One region of the Williamsia sp. SKLECPSW1 genome, then DNA from elsewhere that is predicted to be linked to it. Evidence: riboswitches for the same ligand, from Rfam matches in the RefSeq annotation. Region 1 holds a riboswitch; each other region holds the start of a gene.
The links. A riboswitch is a leader RNA that binds a small molecule or an ion and turns the genes downstream of it on or off. The one in region 1 is predicted to bind cobalamin.

Region 1 (4,501 bases):
ACCGGCGTCACCCGCTGACCGCCATCAGCTACGGCGTGGCGACCGCGCTCATCGTCGACGAGCTGGCGCTCCTGCTCGATCTCGAGGACGTCTACTGGTCCCAGCAGGGCCGCGAGAGCGTCGATGCAGCGGTGACCATCATCGGGGCCGGCGGCGTCGCGATCGCGGGTGCGGCATTCTGGCCGGAAGCACGCAAAGCGATCCGCTGACGACGAGAGGGGTGATCGGACTGTCACGCGACCGCGACGCCGACGGGCGCGCCCACAACGCCCGCCCGCGCGACCGTCTGGGCCGACCGCTGCCCCGCGACGCGACCGGCGTGACGCCGCCCGGTCCCGGCGACGAGGTCCCGCTCACCCCGGCGGAGTCGCTGACCGTCGCCCAGGACCTGCTCGACACCGGATGGCCGTTCCGCGCACACGAGATCCTCGAGGCGACGTGGAAGCAGGCGCCGGATGCCGACCGAGCCCTGTGGAAGGGGCTCGCCCAGCTCGCGGTCGGCGCCACCCACGCCGCCCGCGGCAACACCGACGGCGCCCGACGGTTGCTGGAGCGTGGCCGCGACGCCATCGCGCCGGTCCGCGACGCCCCGGAGGGGGTCGACGTCGCTGGTCTGTGTGCCTGGGTCGACGAGTCGCTGATCACGCTGCGCGAGGCCGACCATGCCGTCGACCTCCCGGCGCCGCGACTGCGCGGGACTGCGCCGCCGTGACCCTGCCCAGCGCCGCCGCGGAGGCGCCCGACCTCGCCGCGCTCGACGCCGCACTCGTCGACTGCCGTGCCTGCCCGCGGCTCGTCGAGTGGCGGGAGCGTGTCGCCCGCGAGAAGCGACGCGCCTTCGCCGACCAGACCTACTGGGGCCGACCGGTCCCCGGGTTCGGCCCGTCGGACGCCCGGCTGATCATCGTGGGCCTCGCCCCGGCCGCCCACGGCGCCAACCGGACCGGCCGGATGTTCACCGGCGACCGCAGCGGCGACGTCCTGTTCGCCGCACTGCACGCCGTCGGAGTCGCCAGCCAACCGACCGCGGTGGCCGCCGACGACGGCCTCACCCTGCGCGGGGTCCGCATCACCGCCCCGGTGCACTGCGCCCCACCCGACAACAAGCCCACCGTCGCCGAACGGGACACCTGTGGGCACTGGCTCGACCGCGAACTGACCCTGCTCGCACCGACGGCCAAGGCCGTCCTCGCCCTCGGCGGCTTCGGCTGGCAGGCCGCCCTCACCGCACTACGCGGCCACGGCCACGACATCCCGGTGCCGCGGCCGAAGTTCGGCCACGGGGCCTCCGTCGACCTCCCCGCGGCACCCGGCCACGACGTCCCGCCGCTGCGCCTGTTCGGCAGCTATCACGTCAGTCAGCAGAACACCTTCACCGGACGCCTCACCCCGGCGATGCTCGAGGACGTCCTCTCGACAGCCGTTGAGTTCGCGGGGTTGTGACAGGTCACCGGCCCCCATCGGCGAGAATGGCGCAATGGTCTCAGGATGCGCCGATGGCCACTGACGGTCCTGGTTTCGACCCGATCGCCCGGGCGCGGGACAACTGGGTGGCCGCGGGCTGGGGCGACGTCGTGCCCGGAATGGTCGCGGTCACCTCTGTCATGCGTGCGCACCAGATCCTGCTCGCCCGCGTCGAATCCGCACTGCGACCCTTCGACCTCAGCTTCTCCCGGTTCGAACTGCTCCGGCTGCTCGCCTTCAGCCGCACCGGCGCCCTGCCCATCACGAAGGCCAGCGTGCGCCTGCAGGTCCACGTCACCAGCGTCACCCACGCGATCCGCCGTCTCGAGTCGGCCGGCCTGGTCCGCCGTATCCCCCACCCCACCGACGGTCGGACGACGCTCGTCGAGATCACCGAGATCGGCCGGTCGACAGTGGAGGAGGCGACCGAGGTGCTCAACCGCGAGGTCTTCGCCGACATCGGCGTCGACGAGACCGCGGCGACCACGCTCGCCGACGTCATCGAATCGCTGCGCCGCAGCGCGGGCGACTTCTGACGCGGCGTATGGTCGGCCCCGCAGCTGGTCTGTGACGACGACGGCTCCCGGTTCCCGGGTCGCCGACGACGCCACATCGAGTGGGATCGACAACCGGGCGACCGGATGTCGGCCCCACGAGAGGGAACCCGGTGGGAATCCGGGACTGTCCCGCAGCGGTGAGTGGGAACGACCGTCGACATCAGCACTGGGCCACGGCCCGGGAAGCGTCGATCAGTAGGTGCGCGCGAGCGCTCGCCCACGAGTCCGAAGACCTGCCAGCCGTGTCCGCCGCGCCGCGGTGGACGGTTCGTCGCCTCGTGGACTGGGCGTGTGACCGGAGAAGGTGGGTCGCCGCGCGGCAGCCGTCATCGCGACGGGTGGTGCCGTGGGGTGGTCGTGTCGTCGTCCGACGGTGTGGGCGTCGACGTCTCTCCGGGGTGCGCCGGGTATGGGCGATGACCATCCGCTCCACACCCGGAGGATCCACCCGAATGTCCGACATCCGTTCCCGCACACAGCAGTCGAGCGATTTCCGCGCCACCGTCCTGGGCGCACCCCGCATCGGCCCGAACCGCGAGCTCAAACGCGCCACCGAGGCGTACTGGGCGGGGCGTGTCGACCGCGACGCACTGCTCGCCCAGGCCGGCGACCTGCGACGCAGCGACCTCGCCCGACTCCGCGACAGCGGACTCGACTCCGTACCGGTCAACACGTTCTCGTTCTACGACCAGGTGCTCGACACCAGCGTCCTGCTCGGAACGCTGCCGCCGCGCTACGACGACATCCCCGACCCGCTCGACCGATACTTTGCGGCCGCACGCGGCGTGCAGTCGGTGACGGCGATGGAGATGACGAAGTGGTTCGACACGAACTACCACTACATCGTCCCGGAGATCTCCGACGCGACGACGTTCTCGATGAACCCCGCGAAGGTGCTGGCCGAGCTGGCCGAGGCGATCGAACTGGGCGTCCCCGCGCGCCCGGTCGTCATCGGTCCGATCACCTACCTGCTGCTGGGCAAGGCCGTCGACGGTGGGGCCGCACCGATCTCCCGCCTCGACGAGCTGCTGCCGCTCTACGTCGACCTGCTCTCGCAGTTGCGCGCCGCGGGCGCACAGTGGGTCCAGTTCGACGAGCCCGCCCTCGCCACCGACCTCGCCGACGACCCCGCCGCCCTCGCGTCCCACGCCTACGGGCGGCTCGGCGACCTCACCGACCGGCCCGCGCTGCTCGTCGCCGGGTACTTCGGGGACCTCGGCGACGCGCTCGGCGCCCTCGCCGCCACCGCGATCGACGGTGTGGCCGTCGACCTCGTGCGCGGCGACCCCGATCGGGTCGTGTCGACCACCGGCCTGGCCGACAAACTCCTGGTCGCCGGCGTGGTGAACGGCCGCAACATCTGGCGCGCCGATCTCGACCGGGCACTGGCGACCCTGGCGACGCTGCTGGGCAGCGCGCGGAACGTGGCCGTGGCGACGTCGTGCTCGCTGCTGCACGTGCCGTACACCGTGGCCGCCGAGGATCGCCTCGACGAGACCCTGCGCCCGTGGCTCGCGTTCGGGCTCGAGAAGGTCGCCGAGGTCGTCACGCTGTCCCGGGCACTCGGCGAGGGGCGGGAGGCGGTGGCGGCCGACCTCGAGGCCGCGGCCGCCGCCGCGGCATCCCGGCGCTCCGACCCGCGCGTGAACGACGCCCGCACCCGCGCGCGCGTCGCCGAGGTCGTCGAACGCGGGATCTCCCGCGGGCCGGCTGCCGACCGGCGCACGGAGCAGGACGCCCGCCTCGGGCTGCCGGTACTGCCGACCACCACGATCGGCTCCTACCCGCAGACCTCCGAGATCCGTCTCGCCCGCGCCGCGCTGCGGTCGGGCGAGATCGACGAGTCCGAGTACACCTCGCGGATGCGCGCCGAGGTCGAGTCGGTGATCCGTCTGCAGGAGGAGCTCGGTCTCGACGTCCTCGTACACGGGGAGCCCGAGCGCAACGACATGGTGCAGTACTTCGCCGAGCAGCTCGACGGGTTCGCCGCGACCCACAACGGCTGGGTGCAGTCCTACGGGAGCCGATGCGTCCGTCCGCCGATCCTGTTCGGCGACGTCTCGCGCCCCACCCCGATGACCGTCGAATGGGCCACCTACGCACAGGCACTCACGCCGAAGCCCGTGAAGGGGATGCTGACCGGCCCGGTGACGATCCTGGCGTGGTCGTTCGTCCGCGACGACCAGCCGCTGGCGCAGACGGCGAACCAGATCGCGCTGGCCATCCGCGACGAGACCGTCGACCTGCAGAACGCGGGCATCGGGATCGTCCAGGTCGACGAACCCGCCCTGCGCGAGCTGCTGCCGCTGAGGGCGGCCGATCAGAAGGCCTACCTGCGGTGGGCGGTGGACGCGTTCCGCCTGGCCACCTCCGGCGTCTCCGACGCGACGCAGATCCACACCCACCTCTGTTACTCCGAGTTCGGTGAGGTCATCACGGCCATCGCCGATCTCGACGCGGACGTCACGTCCATCGAGGCG
Region 2 (4,501 bases), on a different contig from region 1:
CATCCCCACCGACTCGGCGACACCCGAGCAGGTCCGCAGATACCGCGACTACGCCGCATCACGCCTTGCGCGGACGCGGGAACCGCAGGGGCCGCGCGGGATGATGTTCGCCCCCGACCTCGTCGGCTCCTCCGACGAACTCGCCGAGAACCTCTACGCGCATGCGGGATTCCAGCGCGCCGACGAGGTGGCGTTCGCTCTGCCCTTCTCGTTCGCCGAGGCCGACTACGCCCAGATCATCGAGGACATGGCGACGCGCCTGGGCCCCGCCCTGGGGTGGACCCCGGCGTCCTAGAGACCCTTGCTGCGGAGGTAGGCGGCGAGGGAGGTGACGGTCGCGGGATTGCGCGGGCTCTCCACCAGCGCGGCATAGGGGAACGACACGAAGTTCCCCTCCCGCACCGCGGTCGTCCCCGCCATCAGCGGCTGGGCGCGCAGGGCGTCGATCTTCGCCTGCACGGTGTTCGACGGCCCCGCTCCGTAGTCGACGACGACGATGACCTGGGGGTCGGCCTTGGCGGCCGCCTCCCAGGACACCGACGTCCAGGAGTCGTCGAGACCGTGGAAGACGTTGGTGCCGCCCGCCTTCTCGATGATCTCGTCGGGGCCGGCGTTGCGTCCGGAGGTGAAGGGGGAGGGATCCGCGCTGTCGAAGAGGAACACCCGTGCGCGCCGATCGGCCGCCGGCGCACCGGCCGCGGCGCGCGCGACCTCCGCGCGGTACCCGTCGACCAGCGCCGCCGCGCGGTCGCGGACGCCGAACACCGCGCCCAGGTTGTCGAGATCGTCGTAGAGAGCGTCCAGCGGGCGTTCGATTCCCCGGCGTGTGCTGCCGGGCTGCCGGCACGCCTCGGTGAGTTGATACGGGGTCGCGCCGATCGTCCGGATCCAGTCCGGTGTGACACCGGTGGACTCCTTGAACCCGTAGTTCCATCCCGCGAAGACGAAGTCGGGATCTGCCGCCTGGATCACCTCGCGGGTGAACGCGGTCCCCAGCGAGCGGGTCGACGCGAACTCCGATCGCCACGGCGACGAGGCGATGTCGCGCTCCTTCCCCTCGTAGGTGGTGTATCCGGCCATCCGGTCGGCGAGACCGAGCGCGAACATCATCTCGGTGATACCGGTGTCGTTGGTGACCACGCGGGTGGGCGTCCGCGGGACCGTCAGCGGTGCACCGCAGTTGGTGATCCGCACGGCCTCGGCGGAGGACGACGACGGGGCGGGGTCGTCGATGCGCGCGCCGCACCCGGCGACGACCAGCGTGGCGGCGAGGACGGCGAGCCCCGCCCGGAGATGCCGTGGGGTGATCATGATGTGGTCCCTTCGTCGAAGATGATCTGGGGCACCCCGAGTCGGGGATGCGTGACGATGTGACATGCGACGCCGAACCACCGCAGCACCGCGTCGGCGGTGAGCACCTCGGTGGGGACGCCGGTGGCGACGATCCGACCCCCCGACACGACGGCGAGATCTGTGCAGAACTGTGCGGCGATGTTGAGGTCGTGCAGGGCCGCGAGGACGGTGACCCCGCGGTCCCGCGCCGCCCGCAACACCGCGTACTGGTGGGCGACGTCGAGGTGGTTGGTGGGTTCGTCGAGCACCAACACCGGCGCCTCCTGCGCGAACGCCCGGGCGATGAGCACGCGTTGTGACTCGCCCCCGGACAACTCGGTGAACCGTCGCCGCTCGAGGTGTGTCACGCCGGCGTCCTCCATCGCCTGCGCGCACACCGCACGATCGGCCGCCGACAACGACCGCAGCATGTGGGTGTGCGGGAGCCGGCCCGTGCGCACGACCTCACCCGCGGTGAAGTCCAGGAACATCGAGCCCGACTGCGCCAGCGCGGCGACCTGACGTGCGTTCTCGCGCACCGAGATCGCGCCGACGTCGCGGCCGGCGACCGTCACCTGGCCGGCGGCGGGGACGAGTGCCCGGTACAGGCACCGCAGCACCGTCGTCTTGCCGCTGCCGTTGGGTCCGACGAGGCCGAGGAAGCGGCCACCGGCGATGTGCAGCCGCAGGTCCTGCACGATGGACGCGCCGCCGACGGTCACGGCGACGTCGTCGTAGTCGACCGCGGGGCCGCTCATCGGACCGCGTCCCGGTGGCGGCGCCGCATGAGCAGCACGAATGCCGGGACACCGACCGCCGCCGTGATCGCCCCGATGGGGAGGTCGTAGGGCGGGACCACCGAGCGCGCGACGATGTCGGCGGCGACCAGGAACGTCGCCCCGAGGACGGGCGTCAGCAGCAGCACCCGCCGGTGTCCGGCACCGACGAGCAGACGCGCCACGTGCGGGAGCACCAGTCCGACGAAACCGATGGCGCCGCAGACCGACACGATGATCCCGACGACCGCGGCCGCACCGAGGAACAACGCGAGTCGGAACCGACCGGCATGCACCCCCAGGCTGGCCGCGACGTCGTCGCCCATCGCCAGCGCATCGAGGTGACGGGCCACGAGCAGCGCCGCCAGCGAACCGACGACGGCGGCCACACCCACCAGCCACACGGAGTGCCAGTCCGAGGCGGCGAGACTGCCCAGAAGCCAGAACATGACGCTGCGGGCCGCGTCGCCGGCGGGCGCCAGGAAGACCAGGACGGTGGTGATCGCCGAGAACCCGTACCCCAGAGCCGTTCCCATGAGAACCAGGCGCAGCGGTTCCAGCCCGGACGGGGTGCGTGCGAGCACCAGCACGATGAGCGTCGCGACCACCGCGCCAAGGAACGCCGCCGACGGCAACGCATAGATGCCCAGACCGCCGAGCGCCCCGAAGAGGACCACGCCCGTCGCGCCGACCGACGCGCCCGACGAGATGCCCAACACGTAGGGATCGGCGAGTGCGTTGCGCACCACCGCCTGGACGACGACTCCGGCCACACCGAGTCCCGCGCCGGCGGCGGCACCGGTGAGGACACGGGGCAGGCGGGAGTCGACGACGATCCGGTACTCCGGCACACCGGACGCGCGCACCTGTCCGCCGACGAGGTCGGCCCACAGATATCCGAGGGCGTCGCGGGCGGGGATCGCGACGCTGCCGACGATCAGCCCGAGCACACCGACGACGACCAGGGCGACCACAGACAGCGCGACCAGCGCTGCGACGCGTCGTCGTCCGACGTCCACGGGCGGGACCTTCCGTCGATCGCGGTCGACGGAGGGCGCAGACTCCCGGGCGAACCGGGCGTGAGGCCACGGTTCGCCGACGGCAGTGCCGCACCAGCCATGTCCCACGAGGCCGATGAGCGACCGCACCTCGCCGGCGCGGCCGACACCGGCAGGTCTTCGGACTCCCGGGCACGGCACCTGCGAGGTGCCACCTACCTGCGACTGCTTCCCGGCCTGAGCCAGTGCATGGTTGTCGCGTCGTTCCCGATCACCGCTGCGGGGCAGTTCCGGTCTCGCACCGGATTCCCTCTTGCCGCGTCCCGCCGTGCCCTCTCTCGCGAGTGCACGGCCGGACGCACCGACGTCGCGGGTGAGGCTACAGGGCGGAGCGGGCGTCCTCGTCGAAGCGGTGTACCAAGCGAGCGCTTGGTTGCTACTGTGACGACCACCATGGGATTCATCACGCAGGACTCCCCACAGGTCGATTTCGCCGAGTGGAGTCGAGGGACGCGAGCGGAGAAGATCCGTCCGATGGCCCACCACTGGGCCGAGGTGGGTTTCGGGACGCCCGTCGCTCTGCACCTGTTCTACGTCCTGAAGATCGCCGCCTACGTCCTCGTGGCCTGGGGCATCGCGATCGCGACACCCGGCGTCGGCGGGTTCACCGACGTCGCGCAGTGGTACGACGAGCCGATCGTGTTCCAGAAGGTCGTCTTCTTCACGATGCTGTTCGAGGTCGTCGGTCTCGGGTGCGGATTCGGTCCGCTCAACAACCGCTTCTTCCCGCCGATGGGGTCGATCCTCTACTGGCTGCGGCCCCGCACGATCCGGCAGCCGCCGTGGCCGGGGCGGGTGCCGCTGACCCGTGGCGACGAGCGCGGGCTCGTCGACGTCGCCGTCTACGCGGCGCTCCTCGTGATGCTCGTCGTCGCACTCGCCGGCGGGGGCACGGGGCCGCAGCCGGCGGCGGGCACCACCGTCGGGCTGCTGCCGCACTGGCAGGTGTGGACGATCCTCGTCCTGCTCGCCGTGATCGGGCTGCGGGACAAGACGATCTTCCTCGCCGCCCGCGGCGAGGTGTACGGCGCGTTCGCGGTGACGTTCCTGTTCGCCGCACCCGACATGGTGGTGGCCGCCAAGCTGCTGTTCGTCGTCATCTGGATGGGCGCGGCGACGTCGAAGCTGAACAAGCACTTCCCGTTCGTGGTCTCGACGATGATGTCGAACAACCCGATCATCCGGACGAAGCGACTCAAGCGGTCGTTCTTCGAGCACTTCCCCGACGACCTGCGGCCCGGGCGGCCGGCGCGGTGGATCGCGCACGCCAGCACCGTGATCGAGATGTGCGTCGGGCTCGTGCTGTTCGCATCGACCGGCGGGTGGCTCACCTGG
Region 3 (4,501 bases), on a different contig from region 1:
AGGCCCGGTCCGCGACACCGGCGATCTCCAGCGCCTCGCGCACGGTCTCGAAAGTGCGTCCCAGCTTCATGATCGCGACGGCGTCCGCGTCGCGGAGGCGTCGGACCAGCTCGTCGCGGGGGAGTGTGCCGGGCAGGATGGTCGTGGTCTCGTCGGCCTCGACCCACGGCAGGCCCACGGCGGCGACTGCGGCACTCGGCGAGGTGACACCCGGGATGATCTCGGTGGGGAAGCGGTCGACGAGCCGCTTGTGCATGTGCATGAAGCTCGAGTAGAAGAGCGGATCGCCCTCGGCGAGAAGGGCGACCGACCTCCCCGCCTCCAGGTGCGCCGCGAGCCGGGCGGCGGCGTCGGCGTAGAAGTCGTCGAGGGCCCCGCGGTAGCCACCGGGGTGGTCGGTGGTCTCGGTGGTGACCGGATACCGCAGTTCCTCGCGGAGCTGCCCGTCTCGCAGATACGGCTCGGCGACACCCAGTGCGATCGACTTCCCGTGCTGGGCACAGTGATACGCGACCACGTCGGCCTCGCCGACGATCCGGGCGGCCTTCACCGTGACCAGCTCGCTGTCCCCGGGACCGAGACCGACACCCCAGAGCGTTCCGGGCGCGGTCATTCGACCGGGCTCGCCAGGGCGTTGATCGCGGCCGCGGTGATCGCAGACCCGCCGCGTCGTCCCAGGACGGTGACGTAGTCGAGATCGTCCCGATCGGCGAGCGCGGCAGCCGATTCCGCGGCACCGATGAACCCGACGGGCGCGCCGACGACGACCGCGGGACGGGGCGCCCCGGAATCGATGAGCTCGAGCAGGGCGAACAGCGCGGTGGGCGCGTTCCCGATCGCGACCACCGCCCCCTCGAGCATCGGCTGCCACAGGTGCACCGCCGCCGCGGTGCGGGTGGTCTGGAGTTCGAGGGCCAGATCGGGGGTCCGGGGATCACCCAGGAGGCACACCACGTCGTTGTCGACGGGGAGCCGTCGACGCGTGACCCCGGAGGCGACCATCGTGGCGTCACACAGGATGGGCGCACCCGCCTGCAGCGCGGCACGGGCACGGGTCACGGCGTCGGGGGTGATCCGTACGTCGTCGACGAGATCGACCTGGCCGCACGCGTGGATCATGCGGACGACCACCTTCTCGGTCTCCGCGTCGTACCCGTCGAGCCGGGACTCGCGGCGGATGGTGGCGAACGACTGCCGGTAGATCTCGGCGCCGTCGTGGATGTAGTCGTACATGTCGGGCCTCACCCTAGAGGGGCCCCGACGACGGCTTCTCACCCGTCCGGCGGCGGGTGTAGCCGTCCGGGCCGGCGACGACCCGCAGGTGGGGGCCGTGCGGGCTTCCGCAGCCCCGGTCGCAGCCGACCCAGTGTTCGCGGTCGTCGAGCGAGTCGGGGTCGGCCGACGCCACGTGATCCACCAGGTCGCCCCGGACGTCGGCATGCGAGCGGGAGCAGCCGGGTGCCCCCGCGCAGGCGCTCACCCGCGCCCACGGTGAGGTCGCGTCGTAGATGACGCCCATCGGCGCGAGAACCCTCACCACCGTCTCCGCGACCCCGTCGGCGAGATCACAGACCAGCACCTCGCGGTCGGGGGTGATGACGATCGGGTGGTCGACGGCGGCGAGGAACTCGGCCGTGCGGGCCGGGATCCGGGCGAGTTCGACGACCGCGCCGAGCATCACCGCGCCGTCGTCCTGGTCCATCCAGCCGACCAGCGGGCCGTCGTGCGGGACCACGGGGAGGGGCTCACCGACCGCCGGCCGGGTCGCGTCGTCCACCGATCCGATCAGCACGTCCAGCTCGACGGCGTCGAGGTCGGCGATCCGCCAGCGGTCACCCCGCAGGCCGACGAACCGGCGGGCGACGTCGAGGAGCGCCGCCACCGCCCCGTCCGAGGCGACGAGCCGGCCGGTGCGCACGCCGCCGAGGATCACCTCGACCGTCGACGGGTCGACGGCGAGCACCCCCACGTCCGGACGGTGCGCGAGGACGTCGCCGTGACCGTCGTCGAGTCCGAAGAGGAAGCGACCGGGCAACTGCGCGAGCGCGAGGTCGTCGAGGAGCGCCGTGTCGAGGTCGCGGGCCAGGCCGCGGACGTCGCCGCGACCACCGATACGTCCGGAGAGCGGCGAGACCATCGTGTTGCGCACCCGGTCGTGTGCGCCCGACGGGAGCAGCCCCGCGTCGCGTAGTCCGGCGATGGCCTGGTCGTCGACATCCGCGAGGCCGCGGACCTGGATGTTCGCCCGCCCGGTCAGCTCGAGGTGACCGTCACCGTGGTCCGCCGCGAACTGCGCCAGTGCCTGCATCTGCGGCGGGGTCACCGCACCCCCGGGCAGCCGGATCCGTGCCACGAGACCGTCGGCCGCCGGGTGCGGATCGAGCACGCCGGGGCAGCGGTCGCTCGGTCGGGACATCACTCCAGGCTAGGGTGATGCCATCCGAACGGGTATTCGGGAAGCCGGTGGGACTCCGGCACGGTCGCGCCACTGTGTGATGTCGCCGGACGACATCGAGTCAGACCCCTGCCCGGTCACCGTCGAGCATCGGGCGCGAGAACCCGGTCGGGAGGCTTCGTTGATCGTCCTGCTGTCCACCTCGGACACCGACCTCATCACCGCGAAGGCGTCGGGCGCCGACTATCGGGTCGCCAACCCCGCGCGCCTGCTGCCCGAGTCCGACATCCCGGTGGTGCTCGACGGCGCCGACCTCGTCGTCGTCCGCATCCTCGGTGGTCGTCGCGCCTGGGAGGAGGGCCTCGACGCCGTCCTCGCCCAGGGTCTGCCGACGGTGGTCCTGTCCGGTGAGCAGTTGCCCGACCCCGACCTGATGTCGCTGTCGACGGTGCCGGGCGGCGTCGCCGCGGAGGCGCACAACTACCTCGCTCAGGGCGGTGTCGACAACCTCGTCTCGCTGCACGGCTTCCTCTCCGACACCGTCCTGATGACCGGCGCCGTCTTCGCGCCGCCGACGGTCACCCCGCACTGGGGTGTGCTCGAGCGCCCCGCGTCCGACGACACCCACGACGGCCCGACCGTCGCGGTGCTCTTCTACCGGGCCCAGCATCTCGCCGGGAACGTCGGCTACATCCATGCACTGTGCGATGCGATCGAGGCCCGCGGCGCCCGCTCGTTGCCGATCTTCTGTGCCTCGCTGCGTACCGCACCCGACGACCTGATCGACACCCTCGGTCAGGCCGACGCGCTGGTCGTCACCGTTCTCGCCGCCGGTGGCGCGGTCCCCGCGACCGCCTCGGCGGGGGAGGACGACGACGCCTGGAACATCGAGCGGCTCGCCTCCCTGGACGTGCCGATCCTGCAGGGGCTGTGTCTGACGTCGTCGCGGGCAGCGTGGGACGAGAACGACGACGGACTCTCGCCGCTCGACGTCGCCACCCAGGTCGCCGTCCCGGAGTTCGACGGTCGGATCATCACCGTCCCGTTCTCGTTCAAGGAGTTCGGTGACGACGGCCTGCCCTGGTATGCCCCCGACCACGAACGGTGCGCGCGCGTCGCCGGCATCGCGACGTCCTACGCCCGTCTGCGGTCCACACCGCCGCAGCAGCGGCGGATCGCGATCATGTTGTCCGCGTATCCCACCAAGCACGCGCGCATAGGCAACGCCGTCGGGCTCGACACACCCGCGAGCGTGCTCGCGCTGCTGCGGGCGATGCGCGACGCCGGTTACGACATCGGACCGGAGTCCGGCCCGGACGCCATCCCCGGCCTCGCCGAGAACGACTCGGATGCGCTGATCCACTCCCTGATCGCCGCCGGTGGGCAGGACCCCGACTGGCTCACCGAGGACGCCCTCGCGGCCAATCCCGTCCGTCTGTCGGCGCAGCACTACCGGCCGTGGTTCGACTCCCTCGATCCCGGTTTGCGGGACGCCGTCGCCGAGCACTGGGGCGCGGCACCGGGGCAGCTGTACGTCGACCGCACCGCGAACGCCGACGGCGACGTCGTCATCGCGGCGAAGACCTTCGGCAACGTCGTGCTGATGGTCCAGCCGCCCCGTGGCTTCGGTGAGAACCCGGTCGCGATCTACCACGATCCGGACCTGCCGCCCTCGCATCACTATCTGGCGTGCTATCGCTGGGTAGCCGACCGCGACAACGGGTTCGGCGCCGACGCGGTCGTACATGTCGGCAAGCACGGCAACCTGGAATGGCTGCCCGGCAAGACCCTCGGGATGTCCGCTGCGTGCGGGACCGACGCGGCGATCGGTGATCTGCCGCTGATCTACCCGTTCCTCGTCAACGACCCCGGCGAGGGGACCCAGGCGAAGCGACGTGCACACGCGACCCTCGTCGACCACCTCATCCCGCCGATGGCGCGGGCCGAGAGCTACGGCGACATCGCACGCCTGGAGCAACTGCTCGACGAGCACGCCAACATCTCCACCCTCGACCCGTCGAAGCTGCCCGCGATCCGCCAGCAGATCTGGACGCTGCTGCAGGCGGCGAAGATGGACTCCGACCTCGGCCTCACCGAACGCCCCGA
Region 4 (4,501 bases), 2.6 Mb from region 1:
TCTTGCCCCACAGGGTTCGGTTGCGGGCGTAGTCGACCGAGAGCCGCAGGCACTCGTTGATGATGCCCAGCGAGAGCGCGGCGATCCCGACCCGCTCCATCGTGAAGCCGGCCTTCGCGCCCTCGCCGCCACGCGTGTCCGCGCCGGTGTCCTCGGTCTCGCCCAGGAGACGGTCCTTGGACACGCGCACGTCGTCGAAGAACAGCTCACCGGTCGGCGAGCTCATCGTGCCCATCTTCTTGAACGGCTTACCCTGCGTGAGGCCCTCCATGCCCTTGTCGAGCACGAAGGACAGCACCTTGCGGTCACGGATCGGCGTCCCGTCGCCCTCGTCGAGCTTCGCGAACACGACGATCGTGTCGGCGTACGGGCCGTTGGTGATGAACGTCTTCTGGCCCTTGAGGATGTAGTCGTCGCCGTCGCGCTTGACGGTCGTCTTCATGCCGCCCAATGCATCCGAGCCGGAGTCGGGCTCGGTGATCGCCCAGGCCCCGATCTTCTCGAGGGTCACCAGTTCCGGGAGCCACCGCTTCTTCTGCGCCAGCGTGCCCTTCGACCGGATCGTGCCGACGGTGAGCTGACAGACGCCGAGGGACGCGATGATGCCGAGGCTGACGCCGGCGAGCTCGGTGTTGAGCAGCATGAAGGTGCTGTCGCCCATCCCGCCGCTGACGGCACCGGGCTTGGCCTCTCCCGTGGCCTCGGAGTCGAGTTCACGCTCGAGACCCTCCCGGGCCATCTGGTCGACCCCGAAGGTGGTGTACAGCTTGCGGGCGATGTCGTAGGGCGGGAGAACGCCGGTCTCGAGCTCGTCGAGGTGCGGACGCACCTCCTTGTCGATGAAACCCCGCAGTGCGTCGCGGATCATCAGGTCTTCCTCGGACCACTCGTACATGCCACTCCTCGTCGTGTCCGCCGTGAACTGAATGATGTTTCAGTTTCTGCCCGCCACGATGTCATCCGCCGATGGAAATGTCCACCGTCCACGTCGTGGCAGGGGCGATGTCGACGCCGAGGAATCCCGACGCCCCGAGACCGCGGTGCAGGGTGACAGCCGCCGCGACGACAGGCTTCGCGGCGACGACCACCGGGCCGTCGGCCCGCAGCGCGACGAGCGACCGTTCGATCCGCTCCAGGAACGTCGCGACCGACTCACCGCCGTGCGGCGTCGCGTCGGGATCGGCGAACCACGACCCGAGTTCGGCGGGCGCGATCTCGTCCGGGCGTCGGCCGACCCACGATCCGAGGTCGATGCTCCGCAGGGCCTCGTCGACGACGTGGGCCTCGGCGAGGAGCGCGGCCGTCTCGACGACCGACCGCTCGGGACCGGTGTGGACGAGCGGGACCCGGACTCCGAGCGCGGCGACGTCGCGGCGGCCGCGATCGTCGAGCGGACCGCCCTCGCCGCCGAAGGACAGCGCCCGGTTGGGGCCGGTGCGTCCCGCGGCGACGAGGGTGACCCTCAGCGCAGCGACCCGGCCGGCGCACCCGTCGACCGACGGCCGGCCTCGGCGTGGCGGCCGATCCGGGTGAGCACGATCGCGAACGCGAGCCCGAGCACGGACCACAGGATCATCTGGTTCGCGATCGAGAGGAACCGGAAGTCGCCGACCACGTCGCCGGGGAAGCCCGGGAAGACGATGGTGCCGTCGGCGGACCGCAGTGCCGTCGGCACCTCGTCGAACGACGGCAGCAGTGCCATCGCGACCGCGACACCGACCAGGTAGGTGGCCACGCCCGACACCAGCGCCCACAGGCCGCCGATACGCGGCAGCAGCCAGAACGCCAGCGCGACGGCGGCGACCGCCAGAGCGACCGACACCAGCGTCATCGTGAGATACGAGCCGCTACGGGCCCCGATGGTGTCGTCGTCGCCGACGGCCGGCGGATTGGCCGGATACTTCCCGAACGGCACCAGGTAGACCGCGACGAACCCACCGAACGCGAGTGCGGCGGCGACCCACCGCGGGTCGACCAGGGGGTGACGACGGCCGACGTACGCCCACACGACGGTGAACGCGACGGCGAACAGGGCGCCCATGGCGAGACCGAAGACCACCGACCCCACTCCGGCCCCGATGTTCTCCTGCACCGACCGGGTGAACACCTCGCCGTGCTCGTGGGCACCGTGCTCGCCCGCGAGCATCTCCTCGGCGGCGCTGCGGCCGCCTTCGTAGTCGATGGCCTTCGCGACCTGTGGCTCGATGAACACACGCGCGAACACGTACGCGACGATCCCGGCGACGAGACCTGCGATCAGCCCGCCGCCGATGAACTTCTTCTCCATCTGCTCGTCTCCCGCTCAGTGGCAGGGGAAGCCGAGGAAGTGCCGTGCGTCGTGCACGAACTCGTGGACGTGGGTGTCGGATCCGAAGACCGACACCGCGCCCTGGTCGTAACCGATGAAGTAGTAGGCCAGCGCGGCGAGTGCGGTGGTGGCCGTGAGCCACAGTGCGGTCTCCATGACGGAGACGTCGGGTGTGTCGAGCTGGAGGATCCGGGCCGTGCCGCGACCGGCGGACAGCGTGGAGGTCTGGGACATGGGTCGAACTCCTCTCGTGGGATGGCGCGTCCCACGTGGTGCGGATGAGAAAGCCGTGCGGTGGCGATCTGACTCGACGTGCGGTCTCCCGCTCGTCTCACAGTGGCGCGACCGTCCCGGATTCTCACCGGAGTTCCCCAGCCGCTCGGCTGCACCGAACCCTATGGGTCGGGATCGTTGCTGGTCAACACCGCGAGACGGCGGCAGGAATGCCTGTCGTACCCACGGGGGATGATGGACCGATGAGCACGGCCACCGCCGAGGTGCTGGAACGGTTCAGCGCGCCGACCCGCGACTGGTTCACCGGTGCCTTCGCCGCGCCCACCGCCGCCCAGCTCGGTGCCTGGTCGTCCATCGCCGACGGTGACCACACGCTCGTCGTCGCCCCGACGGGGTCCGGCAAGACGTTGTCGGCGTTCCTGTGGGCACTCGACCGTCTCGCCCGGGAGTCCGGCGGAGGTGAGACCCGTACGCACACCACGTCGGTCCTCTACATCTCGCCGCTCAAAGCCCTCGCCGTGGACGTCGAACGCAACCTGCGCGCGCCCCTGGCGGGCCTGCAGCGGTCGGCGGCGGCGCTGGGCCTGCCGGCACCGGACATCACGGTCGGCGTCCGATCGGGGGACACCCCGACGACGCAGCGCCGTCAGCTGCTGCGCACCCCGCCGGACATCCTCATCACCACGCCGGAGTCGCTGTTCCTGATGTTGACCTCGTCGGCGCGGGACACGTTGCGCGAGGTGCACACCGTCATCGTCGACGAGGTGCACGCGGTCGCGTCGACGAAGCGCGGTACCCATCTGGCCCTGTCACTGGAACGGCTCGACGCCCTGCTCGAGCGGCCCGCGCAGCGCATCGGGCTGTCGGCGACGGTCCGCCCGCCGGAGCGGGTCGCGCAGTTCCTCGCGGGGTCGGCGCCCTGCACCGTGGTCGCGCCGCCGGCGGAGAAGACCTTCGACCTGACAGTCGACGTCCCGGTTCCGGACATGGCCAACATCCCACCTCCGCCCGGTGTGGACGACCTCGACGACGAGATGACCCCCACCGCGGGCTCCCTGTGGCCGTACGTCGAGAACGGCATCGTCGACCTCGTCGAGAAGAACCGGTCGACCATCGTGTTCGCCAACTCCCGACGCCTCGCCGAGCGACTCACGGCCCGCCTCAACGAGATCCATGCCGAGCGGTCCGGTGTCGACCTCGAGACCGACGGCAACGACGCCGTCCCCGGCGGGGCACCGGCCTACGTGATGGGCAGCGGGTCGAGCCAGGGCGCGCCACCGGTCCTCGCCCGTGCCCACCACGGGTCGGTGTCGAAGGAGCAACGCGCACTGATCGAGGACGACCTCAAGGCCGGTCGGCTGCGCTGCGTCGTCGCGACGAGCTCGCTGGAGCTCGGGATCGACATGGGTGCAGTCGATCTCGTCGTGCAGGTGGAGACGCCGCCGTCGGTGGCCGGCGGGCTCCAACGGATCGGACGCGCCGGTCATCAGGTGGGTGAGATCAGCCGTGGCGTGGTGTTCCCCAAGCACCGGGCAGACCTCGTCCACGCGACGGTCGCGGTGCGACGGATGCGCGACGGACTCATCGAGGAGATCGCCGTCCCGGCCAACCCGCTGGACATCCTGGCCCAGCACACCGTGGCCGCCAGCGCCGTCGACGTCCTCGACGTGCAGGACTGGTACGAGACGGTCCGCCGCGCGGCGCCGTACGCGACGCTCGCCTGGTCGGTGTACGAGGCGACCCTCGACCTGCTGTCGGGGCGCTACCCGTCCGACGAGTTCGCCGAGCTGCGGCCCCGCGTGGTGTGGGATCGCGACGCCAACACCATCACCGGCCGGCCCGGCGCGCAGCGCCTCGCGGTCACCTCGGGCGGGTCCATCCCCGACCGCGGGATGTTCGGGGTGTTCATGGTGGGCGAGAAGGCCACGCGTGTCGGTGAACTCGACGAGGAGATGGTCT

Region 2: linked by a shared signal. The riboswitch ahead of ACXVUM_RS16080 (FecCD family ABC transporter permease) and the one ahead of metE (5-methyltetrahydropteroyltriglutamate--homocysteine S-methyltransferase) in region 1 are both predicted to bind cobalamin.
Region 3: linked by a shared signal. The riboswitch ahead of cobN (cobaltochelatase subunit CobN) and the one ahead of metE (5-methyltetrahydropteroyltriglutamate--homocysteine S-methyltransferase) in region 1 are both predicted to bind cobalamin.
Region 4: linked by a shared signal. The riboswitch ahead of ACXVUM_RS15300 (CbtB domain-containing protein) and the one ahead of metE (5-methyltetrahydropteroyltriglutamate--homocysteine S-methyltransferase) in region 1 are both predicted to bind cobalamin.

The regions. Positions count from the first base shown of each region.
Region 1 is NZ_JBTGLI010000001.1:676,319-680,819, forward strand. Features, by position in the region: gene ACXVUM_RS03005 (hypothetical protein) at 1-209, shown strand, start outside; gene ACXVUM_RS03010 (DUF309 domain-containing protein) at 221-712, shown strand; gene ACXVUM_RS03015 (uracil-DNA glycosylase) at 709-1,443, shown strand; gene ACXVUM_RS03020 (MarR family transcriptional regulator) at 1,497-2,000, shown strand; cobalamin riboswitch at 2,122-2,256, shown strand; gene metE (5-methyltetrahydropteroyltriglutamate--homocysteine S-methyltransferase) at 2,474-4,501, shown strand, end outside.
Region 2 is NZ_JBTGLI010000002.1:39,659-44,159, forward strand. Features, by position in the region: gene ACXVUM_RS16065 (LLM class flavin-dependent oxidoreductase) at 1-295, shown strand, start outside; gene ACXVUM_RS16070 (ABC transporter substrate-binding protein) at 292-1,311, opposite strand; gene ACXVUM_RS16075 (ABC transporter ATP-binding protein) at 1,308-2,090, opposite strand; gene ACXVUM_RS16080 (FecCD family ABC transporter permease) at 2,087-3,127, opposite strand; cobalamin riboswitch at 3,281-3,418, opposite strand; gene ACXVUM_RS16085 (DUF3556 domain-containing protein) at 3,560-4,501, shown strand, end outside.
Region 3 is NZ_JBTGLI010000002.1:225,249-229,749, reverse strand. Features, by position in the region: gene ACXVUM_RS16930 (precorrin-2 C(20)-methyltransferase) at 1-613, opposite strand, end outside; gene ACXVUM_RS16925 (precorrin-8X methylmutase) at 610-1,233, opposite strand; gene cobG (precorrin-3B synthase) at 1,247-2,416, opposite strand; cobalamin riboswitch at 2,412-2,546, shown strand; gene cobN (cobaltochelatase subunit CobN) at 2,577-4,501, shown strand, end outside.
Region 4 is NZ_JBTGLI010000001.1:3,250,962-3,255,462, reverse strand. Features, by position in the region: gene ACXVUM_RS15315 (acyl-CoA dehydrogenase family protein) at 1-895, opposite strand, end outside; gene ACXVUM_RS15310 (histidine phosphatase family protein) at 957-1,568, opposite strand; gene ACXVUM_RS15305 (CbtA family protein) at 1,463-2,287, opposite strand; gene ACXVUM_RS15300 (CbtB domain-containing protein) at 2,303-2,542, opposite strand; adenosylcobalamin (AdoCbl) riboswitch at 2,549-2,706, opposite strand; gene ACXVUM_RS15295 (ATP-dependent helicase) at 2,785-4,501, shown strand, end outside.